3 regions of the Halobacillus sp. A1-3 genome follow, and region 1 is predicted to be linked to each of the others. Evidence: predicted binding sites of a transcription regulator. Region 1 holds the regulator's gene; each other region holds the start of a gene.

Region 1 (4,099 bases):
CGGCATGTTCCCCATTCCCATACCAAGCCCGCGAATGGTGTTTAACAATAAAATCAGCCAATATGGCGTTGATAAATTTAAGAAACTTAACCCTAGCGTCGCCGCTGCCATAATTGTAAGGCCAGGCGGCACAACGTACTTCGGTCCTTTTTTATCAAGGATCCTTCCGCCAATTGACATGAAGATCCCACTCGCTGCGGCAGCAGGCAAGAATAGCAGTCCTGTCATTACTTCATTTAGCCCATACACATTTTGAATCAGTAATGGCAGCAGGAAAATTCCTGAAAACAAACCGATCGATGCCGCTGAAGTTACAACGATAGAAACTGAATATGTTGGTACCTTAAATACGGATAAGTTCAATAACGGATCGTCCTGACGGTTTTCGTACCTTACAAAAAGGATAAGTGCCAATATACCGCCAATAATCAGCAGCAGGTTCAGCGTATCAAACAGGCTGTCCACATTTCGGCCTCGTCCTAAAGCAAACAGCACCGCTCCAATACCCGAAGTTACAATAATAAAACCAATCAGATCGAATTTTTTATTCGGGTCCGTTTCAGTAGGCTCCAGGAATTTCGTAGATAAAATAAGACCGGTGAGTCCGAACGGAATATTAAAGGCAAACAGCCACGGCCAGTCAAAATACTGTATCAAAAACCCGCCGATCGTCGGTCCTACAGCGGGAGCGACCATTGCCGCAACGCCGTACACTCCAACCGCTAACCCACGTTCATAGCGCGGGAATGAATTGAAAATCAGAGCCATCGCAATCGGCATCATCAACCCTCCGGCCATTCCTTGAACGGCACGAGAAAGGATGACCATGCCTAAGGATCCTGAAAAGAAGCCCATAATGGATCCCACGATGAAAATAGTCAATCCAGCTAAATAAACCTTTTTCTTGCCGAACCGATCGCCAAAATAACCGGTGAGCGGCATCGTCATTCCCATTGACACCATGAAGATCGTCAAGATCCAGCCGACAGCTACTGCGTTTGAATCAAAGATTTCAATGAAGCGCGGCAAGATTGGATTCAGCATACTATTATTTAAAATGACGGTGAACGTTCCGAAAAGCACGGAAACGACGACCAGCCATTTATTCGGTAATTTGCTCATGGATCATCCCTCACTTTCCTTCGATACACGAACTATTGTTTACTATACCACCACTGTTTTGGATTAACCATCATCCTGCCCATTCTATTCGATCTTTTTTTACTTTTTTCGCGTCCATTTTCATACCATTGAAATGATTGGAATGGAAAGGGTTTCCTCAAGCTTAAACCTCTATTGTAACCGTTTAACTTACCTTCCACATGTTTACACGCACTCCTAATGCGGGTACTCCACATACGAACACTCAAGGAGGTCGTTTTATAATGGGACGATTAGATAATAAAGTGGCTGTCGTCACAGGATCCGCTACAGGGATCGGTGCAGCTACAGTGAAACTATATGCAAAAGAAGGCGCAACGGTCGTCTGCGCTGATGTCAATGAAGAAGACGTAAAGCAGACGGTTGATGAAGTGATAAAAGATGGTGGAAAAGCAGAGTTTTGTTCTTTAGATGTTTCCAATGAAGATAGTGTTTCCGAATTTGCGGATTACCTCAAAGATAAATACGGCAAGGTTGATGTCTTATTCAACAACGCAGGCATCGATGAAGAAGGGGGAAAAGTGCACGAGTACCCGGTAGACCTTTTTGACCGGATCATTGCCGTCGATTTGCGCGGCACTTTTTTAACAAGTAAGTTCCTTCTCCCATTAATGATGGAACAAGGAGGTTCGATCATTAATACGTCTTCAATGTCTGGACGCGCAGCTGACTTGGATCGCTCCGGCTACAATGCGGCCAAAGGCGGCATCACCAATTTTACAAAAGCCATGGCGATTGATTATGCACGTGAAGGCATACGCGTGAATTCTATTGCACCAGGAACTATTGAGACGCCGCTTGTTGATGAGCTGGCGGGGACGAAGGAACAAAAAGAAGGACAGGAGTTCCGCGAGGCGCAAAAGTGGGTGACTCCAATGGGACGCTTAGGAAGTCCTGAGGAAGTTGCTAATGTTGCTCTTTTCTTAGCTTCTGATGAAAGTTCCTATGTTACAGGGGAAGACATTGCTGTCGACGGAGGCATCATGGCTTATACATGGCCAGGTAAAATGCTGATCGATAAAAGCTGGAAAGAGAATACGAAGTAAGAATAAAAGAAAGAGGATGCCGCTTCATAACAGCATCCTCTTTCTTTTATTCTTCTATTTCATCTAATGGGTAATGCTTCAAGAAATAGACGAGTGCCTGAAGCTCTATGGCCAGGTCGATGTGATGTACACGTACGTTCGACGGGACAGAAATACGAGCCGGTGTAAAATTTAAAATCCCCGAAATCCCCGCTTCCACCAGGCGATCGGCAATGCCCTGTGCTTCTGATGCGGGTACCGTAAGAATCGCTACCGTCAGCTCCCCCATCTTCTCTTCCAGATCATCGATGTGCTCGACACGTACTCCGCCAACTTCTGTGCCGACGCGCTCACGGCTGGCATCAAACGCAATTTCAATTTTTGTATTATTGTTTTTCGTGAAATTATAGTTTAAGAACGCTGTTCCCAGGTTTCCGACACCGATTAATGCGACACTTGTCGTCTCATCTTGATCGAGCGTCTTTCTGAAAAAGGACAGCAAATATTCAACATTGTAGCCATAGCCTTTTTTTCCGAGGGCTCCAAAGTAGGAAAAGTCTCTGCGAATCGTCGCAGAATCGACTTTGACCGCATCACTCAATTCTTTTGATGATACACGCAGTTTTCCCTGGCTGTGCAAATTGTTCAGAAAGCGATAGTACAATGGCAATCGCTTCGCTGTTGCTTGAGGTATTTTTGTATGTTCCAAATCCATGGATTTCTGCCTCCTTTACCGATCGACCCGTTGGTAATCCCCATTTTTACCTCCCGTTTTTTCTAAAAGGTAAGTCGGACCGATGACCATTCCTTTATCCAGCGCTTTACACATATCATAGACGGTGAGAGCCGTAGCAGAAGCCGCCGTTAGCGCTTCCATTTCCACCCCTGTGCTTCCCTTAGTCTTCACTTCTACCTCGATGTGTAACGTATAAGCTTCATCTGCTTCCCAACTAAACGATACGTCAATACCTTTTAGCGATAGCGGGTGACACATAGGAATCCAGTCAGATGTCTTTTTGGCTGCCATAATACCAGCTACCTGTGCAACGGCAAGCACATCACCTTTAGCCATCTCTTTATTGGTCACTTTATAATAGATCTCTTCATTCACTTGGACACTTGTGTGGGCCACAGCTGTACGCACCGTTTCCCCTTTTTCAGAGATATCCACCATTCGGGCACGGCCTTGTTCGTTAAAATGTGTAAACTCTGACATGAAACGTCTCCTCTTTACGGTTTTCACAAACTTCCTGATTGCTACACTACTCTTATTCTACCAAAAAATCAAACGTTAGTCGTTAAAGATTTCACAAACTTTGAAGCCATTGTCTTGCTAGAAGAATCCGATATAAGATACACTTATTTCATTGAGGTGAAACGACATGATTCTCATGCAACTGAATCAATTGACGAAGCGTTTTGGTGCTGAGTTGATTTTATCGAATATTAAATTAGAAGTACAAATGAATGATCGGATTGCCATTGTCGGACGTAATGGCGCTGGGAAATCGACGTTACTTAAAATGATGGCCGGGGAAATGAGTCATGATTCCGGTGACATTTTTAAACCAAAAGAAACAACGGTCGGTTATCTCGCACAAAATACAGGCCTTCAATCTGAAGAGACGATTTGGAATGAGATGGAGAACGTGTTTACCCATCTAAAAAACTTGGAAAAAGAACTGCGGGCTATGGAAACTAAGATGGCGGACCCTAATTTGCTTGAAGATAGAGACAGGTACCAGCAATTGCTCACCGAGTACGACCGTAAGCAGGAATATTTTAAAACAGCTGGCGGTTATCAATACGAAACGGACATCAAAGCTGTCCTGAATGGTCTTAATTTCAAGGATTTCGATTGGAATACTCCAATCACATCTCTCAGTGGCGGTCAAAAAACACGGCTTGCGCTA
Region 2 (4,099 bases), on a different contig from region 1:
GTCCTCAAGTACTCCTTTCACATGTTCATGGAGCTGTTCTGAAGATAATTGAGTAAAATCTGTGTCATATAAAAAAGAATCTTTTAAAGGTAGTCCATGTTCTTCAGGCAATGAACTCCATAAGAAAAGCTCTGGGCGCAATAAATGAGGATATACTTTTTCTTCTTTTTGAAGTGAAACTGGAAGAATCGCTTCTCCCGTCACGTCTAAATAACAACGAATTTTAGTTACGTCCCATGACTGCTCATGAATCAATTCCACGATCGTATCATTTAACCTGGAAAATAACCCCCGTTCAAATTTATGTCCGATGGAGCGAATTTGTTTATTCTTCTTGCCTATTGGTGCAAGTACAATAAACGGGTAACGTTCGTCATGATAAGTAATCCTTTTTGGCAGTCCCATAGTGATTCCCCTTTGAATGAAGGATATACTTCTATTATAGAAAAAGTATTACGATGTACCAATAAATATCAAGAAAATGGGCTTAGATCGTTAAAATTTCCACGGAATAACCAGTGAATATCCCAGTCTCTATTACACCTGGAATGGCGCTGAGCTCCCTTTCCATATCTGTTGTTATTTCCTGGAATCGAGCATCCAGAATAAGATTCCCTGCTTCTGTTATGACCGGACCGTCTTTTGATTTAGCCATTCTTAACTGAACCTCCAACGTTTGAAGGTTGTTCAGCTCTGTTTCCACTAGATGGACTGCTCGCGGATCCACTTCTATCGGCACTGCAAACTTCTCTCCGAGCCGACTGACGAATTTACTTTCATCTACTAAAATATACGTCATAGGTGCACTTGCCATCACGAGTTTTTCTGCAAACATGGCACCACCTCGACCTTTGATCAAACGCTTGTTTGAATCAACCTCATCTGCCCCATCAAAGGCCCAATCAGGGCGTTCAGCTGCTAAAGAAGTAGTTTTCAGTCCAAGCGCAGTGCAATTGAGAAGAGCCTCGTGGGAAGTCGGGATCGTCAAAATATCCAGCTTCTCCTGCCTGACCCTTTCCGCGATTGCTCTCACAGCAAGGAACGACGTAGATCCAGATCCTACACCGATAACGTCCCCATCTTTTACAAACCGACTTACACGCTCGGCTACTTTATTTTTTTCTTCGTAGTTGGAAATATCTCCTGCCCAATTTATGTTGGCCGCTAAATGATTCTGCCATTTCATTCGTATCACCTCTTCCTTCTGTTATTCCCTTAATCAAAAGAAAACAAGCACACTTCCTTAGGGAAAAGTGTAACAGAGTCCTTCGTTAACAAAGGGTAATTAATCAGATCGTTACAAAAACAATGGAACCTTTTAACTCTTTTTTACATACGCTGAAGTAGGACTTTTTTCGATTTTTTGCAAAGAGGGGTATAAGTCTATGAAAAAAATCTACATGAAATTAATCATCTTTTATCTTGTCCTCTTTCTCACCTACTTTTTTGTATTTATCACAAAATAAAAATAAGTGCTTCATTACAAGATATTTTTTATAAAATCAATCATTAATTTTATATTAAACGCTTCCAAAATTTTAATTTGGCAATATCGTTACAAGTATTGAATTATTAACCTTAGAGGACTATATTTATTCATGTGAAATACTTCACAATAGATATTTTATAATCAACCATACTTAGGTGGCGATCATAATGGAACAAGAAACAATTACAAAACTGGTAGAAAAAGCACGCAGTAAAAAGACGATGGTAGACGAGTCACCCCACTATTACCTTATAAGGGCAGCCCTTGCAGGCATCTACATTGGATTTGCCCTAATCCTGTCCTTCAAACTGGCTCAACCTTTTTACGAACAGCAAGCTGCATCGACTGCATTCATCAATGCCATCTTCTTCGGTATCGCTTTTTGTTTGATTATATATGGTGGAGCCGAACTATTCACATCCAACACAATGTATATGACTATATCCACATTAAAAAAAGAAACAAATTGGATAGATACGCTCAAGATATGGGCTTACTGCTATGGGGGGAACGTACTGGGGATTTTGTTTTTTACAATATTGATTTTTTTCGCAGGCATTTTTAATCAAATCGATCCAGATCATTCTCTATTAATCAGCACAGCGGAGAAGAAAATGAATCTCCCATTCTCTCAGCTATTCTTTCGTGCCATTCTTGCTAACTGGCTCGTATGTTTAGCGGTTTGGCTCCCTATGCAAGTGAAGGACGATTTATCTAAAATTGCTTTAATGATTTTACTTGTCTTTACATTTTTCATTTCTGGATATGAGCATAGCATAGCCAATATCTCCTTATTTTCAATTGCGCTAACGTCCCCACATACATCCTTGGTGACATTAAGTGGTTTGATTCACAACCTTATCCCTGTCACTCTTGGCAATATTGTCGGGGGTGGATTTTTTGTAGGAGCCATTTATGTTTATTTGAATATGCCGAAACAAGAACAAAAAGTCCCCAGTTTGAACTATGCGAATCAATCAGAAGCTTATGTTACAAAACGCTCATAATAAGTGAACCGCACAACACCTGTGCGGTTCATTTTTTTACGAGGTCATGCTTAAAGGCATAAATAACAGCTTGCGTGCGGTCATGAACTTGAAGCTTACCTAGTATATTACTGACGTGCACTTTGACGGTTTTAAGAGCTATAAACAACTTATCAGAAATTTCCTGATTCGTTTTTCCTTCTGCCATCAGCATTAAAACCTCCATCTCTCTGTTCGTTAACTCCTCATGCAAGTCTTTAACCTCAGGTCTTCTCATTTTCGTCATGATTTTGCCGGTGACTTCTGGTTCCAAGATGGACTGGCCTTCGTATGTAGCCCGGATTGCTTTGGCTATTTCTTCTGCTTTGGACGTTTTTAGCATATAGCTTGTTGCACCAGCTTCAAGAGCAGGATAAACCTTCTCATCATCTAAAAAGCTTGTGACAATAATAATTTTTGCTTCTGGCCATTGTTTAACGATATGCTTCGTTGCTTCAATTCCGTCCATTTCCTCCATAACTAAGTCCATCAAAATGATATCAGGACGGTGTTCGAGCGCTAATTCAACAGCCTCTCCCCCATCATCCGCTTCGGCGATGACCTCGATATCTTTTTGGGAAGACAAATAAGCACTCACTCCTATCCGAACCATCTCATGATCATCAGCAAACAATACTGTAATCATTCATTTATGCCTCCTTTTTGACGATAAGGAACTTTTACCTCAAGCCTTGTTCCTTGATTTTTTAAACTGACAAGCTTCAGTGTTCCTCCTACTTCATAGGCACGTTCTTGCATATTTTGAAGACCATAGGAACTTGCTTTAGCTTCTTCAACATTGAATCCTACTCCATCATCTACAACACGAAGAATGATTTTATTGTCCCGCTCTATCAGCATGACAGATAAAGTGGCTGCTTTTGCATGTCGTAACGTATTAGAAATGGATTCTTGCAAAATTCGAAACAACTGGTCCTCAAGTCCTTTATCAAGTTCTAGAGGCTCTACGGTCCATTCAATCTCCATCGGCACTTTCTGGGTGAGTTCATAAAGCAGCTCCTCAGCACCTTCAGACAATGATTTATCTTTAAGGGCTACAGGACGAAGGTGAAGTAAAAGCGCACGCATTTCCAATTGAGATTGATGAATCATTTTTTCTACCATTTTCAACTGTTTAGCCGTACCTTCATCTTCGGAAGGCTGAGCTTCATTAATAGCGGACATCATCATGGAAGCAGCAAAAAGCTGTTGACTGACAGAATCATGCAGCTCTCTTGCAAGGCGATTTCTCTCTTGGACAACCACTTCCTGCAAGCTTTTTTCTCTCTCTTCTGCTCGTTCAGTAGCTAGTTTCTGTGAGAGCTCAGCCTGTTTGGTGAACTTGTCTTCAATTTGCTTGAGTTTGTTTTCAATTTGTTTCAATTCAAAAAGCTCCGGATCTTCGTAAACAATCTCATTCCCTTTAGCCATTTCATCCAGCTTCATTTCAATAGAATGAATTCGATTTCTCCAGTACCACCCATGGGAAACGCCAACGACAAGCCCTGCTGTTGCAGCGATGGTAAGTACAAGAAAACCATAGGGTAAATCAATCACTTTTCGGCTCCATAAATCCCCTAAAGAG
Region 3 (4,099 bases), on a different contig from region 1:
ATTTTTATGACCGCACCTAAGTCCTTCATGTAGTCCTTCCTCCTTGTTGAACATAGACCATATCACGGTAAGCAGGGAGAGATTCTAATAGTTCCTCATGTCTACCCTTTCCAATCAGATGCCCGTCTTCTAAGAAGATGATTTGATCAGCTTTTTTGATCGTATGCATTCGGTGCGCCACCGTAATGATAGTTGAGTTTTCAGCGAGTTCTTTGATCGACTGTTGAAGAATTTGTTCTGTTTTCAGATCCAGACCAGTCGTTGGTTCATCAAACAAAATGACAGAAGGTTTTTTTAAGAAAGCCCTCGCGATAGCAAGCCTTTGCCTTTCCCCACCTGAAAGACCACGTCCAGCTTCGCCGACCTTCGTATCGTATCCCTGTTCTAACGTTTTGATCAGTTCTTCCAGGCCTGCTTTTTCAGCTGCGGCCATAACCTCTTCTCTTGAATGGTTTCCGCGACCACCAATTTCAATATTTTCTGCAATCGTTCCAGAAAAAAGATAAGGATGCTGGGAAATGTAACTAAGCTGTCCAAACCAACCCTTTTCCATATAGGAAGATAACGGATGACCGTTCAATTTGACCTGGCCTTGGTCAGGCTGGACAAGACCTGCCAGCACATTCAGCAGCGTCGATTTTCCCGCCCCGCTTTGACCGACAATTGCCGTCTGTGATTGAGGGGGGAGATTGGCTTCTATGCTCTGTAGAGAAAAACCTGAACCGTAACTGAAATGGACGTCATCTAACTCGATATGAGGCGGAGTCTTAGATTCCTCCAGTTTCTTTTCTCCCCATGTTACGCCTTGTTCTTCTTTTTCCAATTCTCCCATCAACTGGTTGGCTGCCCCTGTGCTTCCTCGCCCTGTATGGAATGCACTTCCGAAATCTTTCAGGGTAAGGTAAAATTCAGGTGCCAATACCAGGATGAAAAAGGCCGGAAAGAAGGCGAGGCTTTCATAAACAACAAGTCTGATGGCAATCTCAAGAGCAATCAGACCAATACTCAACATGGAAATGAATTCAAGCATCAATGAAGATATAAAAGCTACTTTTAAGACAGCCATGGTGGCATCTCTGAAACCGAGACTGCTTCTTTCAATCTCATCTTTTTGTTTCTTCGAGCGGCCAAATAACTTCAACGTTGTCAGACCTTGCAAGGTATCCAAAAACGTACCTGAGAAAGCAGAAAGCTTCTCCATTTGCTCCTCTGATTTTTTCTTCGTCATGACGCCTATGATCGCCATAAAAAATGGAATAAACGGGGCTGTGATCACCATGATTAGTCCCGAATAAATGTGCTGGGTAAAGACCACCACTAAGATCATGACAGGGATGACTGCTGTTTGTATCATTTGAGGGATATAACTGCTGAAGTAGCCATCAACCTCATCCACAGCATCCATGAGCACGCTGACCTTTCTTCCTGACTGTCCAGAGAGGGAAACTTGCAGCGGGTTTCTGGAAAACTTCCCTATCACAGCCTTTCGAAGATGGCTTTTTGCACGTGTTGCCATTCTTACCCCCAGCCGGCCGCTTGCCCATGTAAAGAAAGACCTTCCTGCAAGTACAAGAATCAGGCCAGCAAGAAGAGGAATAATGTCTTGAAACGACTGCTCATCAAGGAAAATCCGATCCACAACCGCCACAAAAAAGTAGGCTTGACCAATAATTGTCGCACCAATAAACATCGAGGATATAAGCAATAGCAAAACAAGTGTTTTTTGCCTAAAGGCTAATTTGCTGAGATGCTTCATATTTATGGGTATCTCCTAACTTAGAAGGCTATTTGTGAATTCATTCACATATCATTAATTATAGTGGATCTTATTGAATTTTTCTAAAGAAAAACCTTAATAAATATAACAATATAGTTTCATTTTTTCCTTATCTAATAACTAGCATACTTCACCCTTTGTATTAAAAAAAGCCTCTCGATTGTTCGAGGGCTTTCAGCGTCTCTTTAATATATTGTTTTTTGGAAACATTGAACACCGCTTAGTATATCAATTTTTAACTCAACTAATTGACAGCCCCAGCCACTTACGAACGGCAGGTATACTTCCCACCATGTTCTATCGCTAGTGGATCTAGTTCATTAATTCCTTTCATTAATAATGTAGCGAATGTTTTTAGAGATGTAATCAACTTGTTCTTCATCAATTAACAATTTCCACTTTTTCACACTTATTCAAAGAAATCGTTAAATTTGTAAAGAAAAAAATTAACGTTTTTAAATCTATTAACGATATCAACTCTTTTTTTGTTTGTCAAAGCGATTAAGAAATTGAATTAATGTTTAGCCTTAGAGTCACAATGGTTATAGGAATTATGGATTTTTTTTGATTTTGACAACAAGGATTTATACGTTAAGATAAAGGTTGTAAAGAAAAAATTTAATAAAATTAATTTGCTGAATGCATGGCGAGGAGGTTATTAATGGCCATTAATAAAAACGAACATGCGAAGCAAACCATCGAGAATGCGAAAGGACTCGTTATAGATTCTATAGCTGAAACGATGGATTTGTATGGGGTTACGCGCAGCGCGGGTACTCTGTATGGAACGATGTATTTCGAAGATGATATGACACTCGATGAAATGCGGGAAAAGCTCGGGATGAGCAAACCAAGCATGAGCACCGGCGTAAAGAAGCTGCAAAATTATGATATTGTCAAGCAGACTTTCCGAAAAGGAACACGCAGACAAACGTTTGTAGCTGAAAAGGATTTCTTTAGTTTCTTCTCAAAATTCTTTGCTAAGAAATGGCTAAGAGAAGCCAAGATCAACTTGGATGCTGTTAGACAGGCCCAAAGAGAAATGAAGGAGCTGCTTGAAACAGAAGGAGTTTCCGATGAAGTAAAGGAAGAAGCGACTGAAATATACAACCAACTGGAAGCTTCCATCCCCTACTATCATTGGTTGCAAAAACTGGTTGACTCTATTGAAAGTGGAGAGATATTCGATCTCATCCCAATAGACGAAAAAAAATAAAAAAATAAAATACGCCTCTCAAAAATAACGAAGAGCGTTATTTGAGGGAGACGTACGCCTTCTATAATTTACAGAATATTCAGATAATATTTATAAGGAGTGATGTCAGTGGAAAAGCAACAACCATTTTTGAAGAAGAATGCACCCGTTATTCTTATCGGTGCCTTATTAACCGTATTTGTCATATATATCGCTTTAACCAATGAAAACATCCAGTGGGGTGGATTCATTGCCATGATCGCCTTCTATGCCCTCGTCTATTACATCGGTGCTTTCCTCGCTACAAGCAAATCCAGTTCCCTCTCAGATATGATGGTTGCGAAACGCAGCTTGCCTCTTGGTATTGCCATGTTCACAATGGCCGCTACATGGGTCGGCGGTGGTTATGTAAATGGAACAGCTGAATTCACCTACAGTGACGGGCTCGTATGGGCTCAGGCTCCATGGGGATATGCGTTAAGCTTAATTATTGGTGGTATTTTCTATGCAAGGAAAATGCGTCGCTACGAATTCATGACGATTATTGATCCTTTGGAACAACGGTTTGGTAAAAAAATGGCCGGTGTCTTATACATCCCTGCTTTACTTGGGGAAATGTTCTGGAGTGCTGCAATTTTAACTGCTTTAGGTACGACTTTTGGTACGATCTTAAATATCGATTTTACCACCTCTATTATTTTATCCGGTATCATAGCGATCGCTTATACAGTCGCAGGAGGCATGTGGGCGGTTGCCTACACTGACGTCTTCCAGATGGCTATTCTACTTATCGGTCTGATTCTTGTCGTTCCCTTCGCGCTTGGCCATGTTGGTGGATTAAACTCGGCCTGGGATAATTATTCTGTAGAGCTCGGTTCCTACGCTAACCTTTTCCCTCCACTGAATGGATGGCAGGATCCAGCATGGGGAAATTGGTTCTGGAATTGGATTGACTATGCTTTACTATTAATCTTTGGTGGGATCGCCTGGCAGGTTTATTTCCAGCGTGTTCTTTCCGCTAAAAATGAAAAAACAGCGATGTGGCTATCTATCACTGCAGGAATCATTTGTATCATTGCTGCTATTCCAGCCGTATTAATCGGTGTTGTAGGATTTAATATTGACTG

The links. Region 1 encodes Rex, which represses fermentation and respiration genes when NADH is low (regulators of the CRP and FNR family bind a similar motif). Its sites were predicted from a motif close to TTGTGAAATATTTCACAA; they were not measured.
Region 2: ACRYKC_RS00295 (formate/nitrite transporter family protein) is a predicted target of Rex. The motif match lies at 1,599-1,616, and genes of this name have one in related genera.
Region 3: cydD (thiol reductant ABC exporter subunit CydD) is a predicted target of Rex. The motif match lies at 1,789-1,806, and genes of this name have one in related genera.

What each region holds. Positions count from the first base shown of each region.
Region 1 covers NZ_JBPCEO010000016.1:8,257-12,355, forward strand. Annotated here, with positions in the region: gene ACRYKC_RS19935 (MDR family MFS transporter) at 1-1,122, opposite strand, end outside; gene ACRYKC_RS19940 (SDR family oxidoreductase) at 1,386-2,207, shown strand; gene ACRYKC_RS19945 (redox-sensing transcriptional repressor Rex) at 2,254-2,901, opposite strand; gene moaC (cyclic pyranopterin monophosphate synthase MoaC) at 2,917-3,402, opposite strand; gene ACRYKC_RS19955 (ABC-F family ATP-binding cassette domain-containing protein) at 3,569-4,099, shown strand, end outside.
Region 2 covers NZ_JBPCEO010000001.1:68,216-72,314, forward strand. Annotated here, with positions in the region: gene ACRYKC_RS00285 (RQC-minor-2 family DNA-binding protein) at 1-405, opposite strand, end outside; gene rpiA (ribose 5-phosphate isomerase A) at 488-1,186, opposite strand; gene ACRYKC_RS00295 (formate/nitrite transporter family protein) at 1,657-2,496, shown strand; gene ACRYKC_RS00300 (response regulator transcription factor) at 2,525-3,160, opposite strand; gene ACRYKC_RS00305 (sensor histidine kinase) at 3,157-4,099, opposite strand, start outside.
Region 3 covers NZ_JBPCEO010000008.1:24,321-28,419, reverse strand. Annotated here, with positions in the region: gene cydC (thiol reductant ABC exporter subunit CydC) at 1-29, opposite strand, end outside; gene cydD (thiol reductant ABC exporter subunit CydD) at 26-1,756, opposite strand; gene cudC (choline uptake/conversion transcriptional regulator CudC) at 2,439-2,993, shown strand; gene ACRYKC_RS14405 (high affinity choline transporter 1) at 3,102-4,099, shown strand, end outside.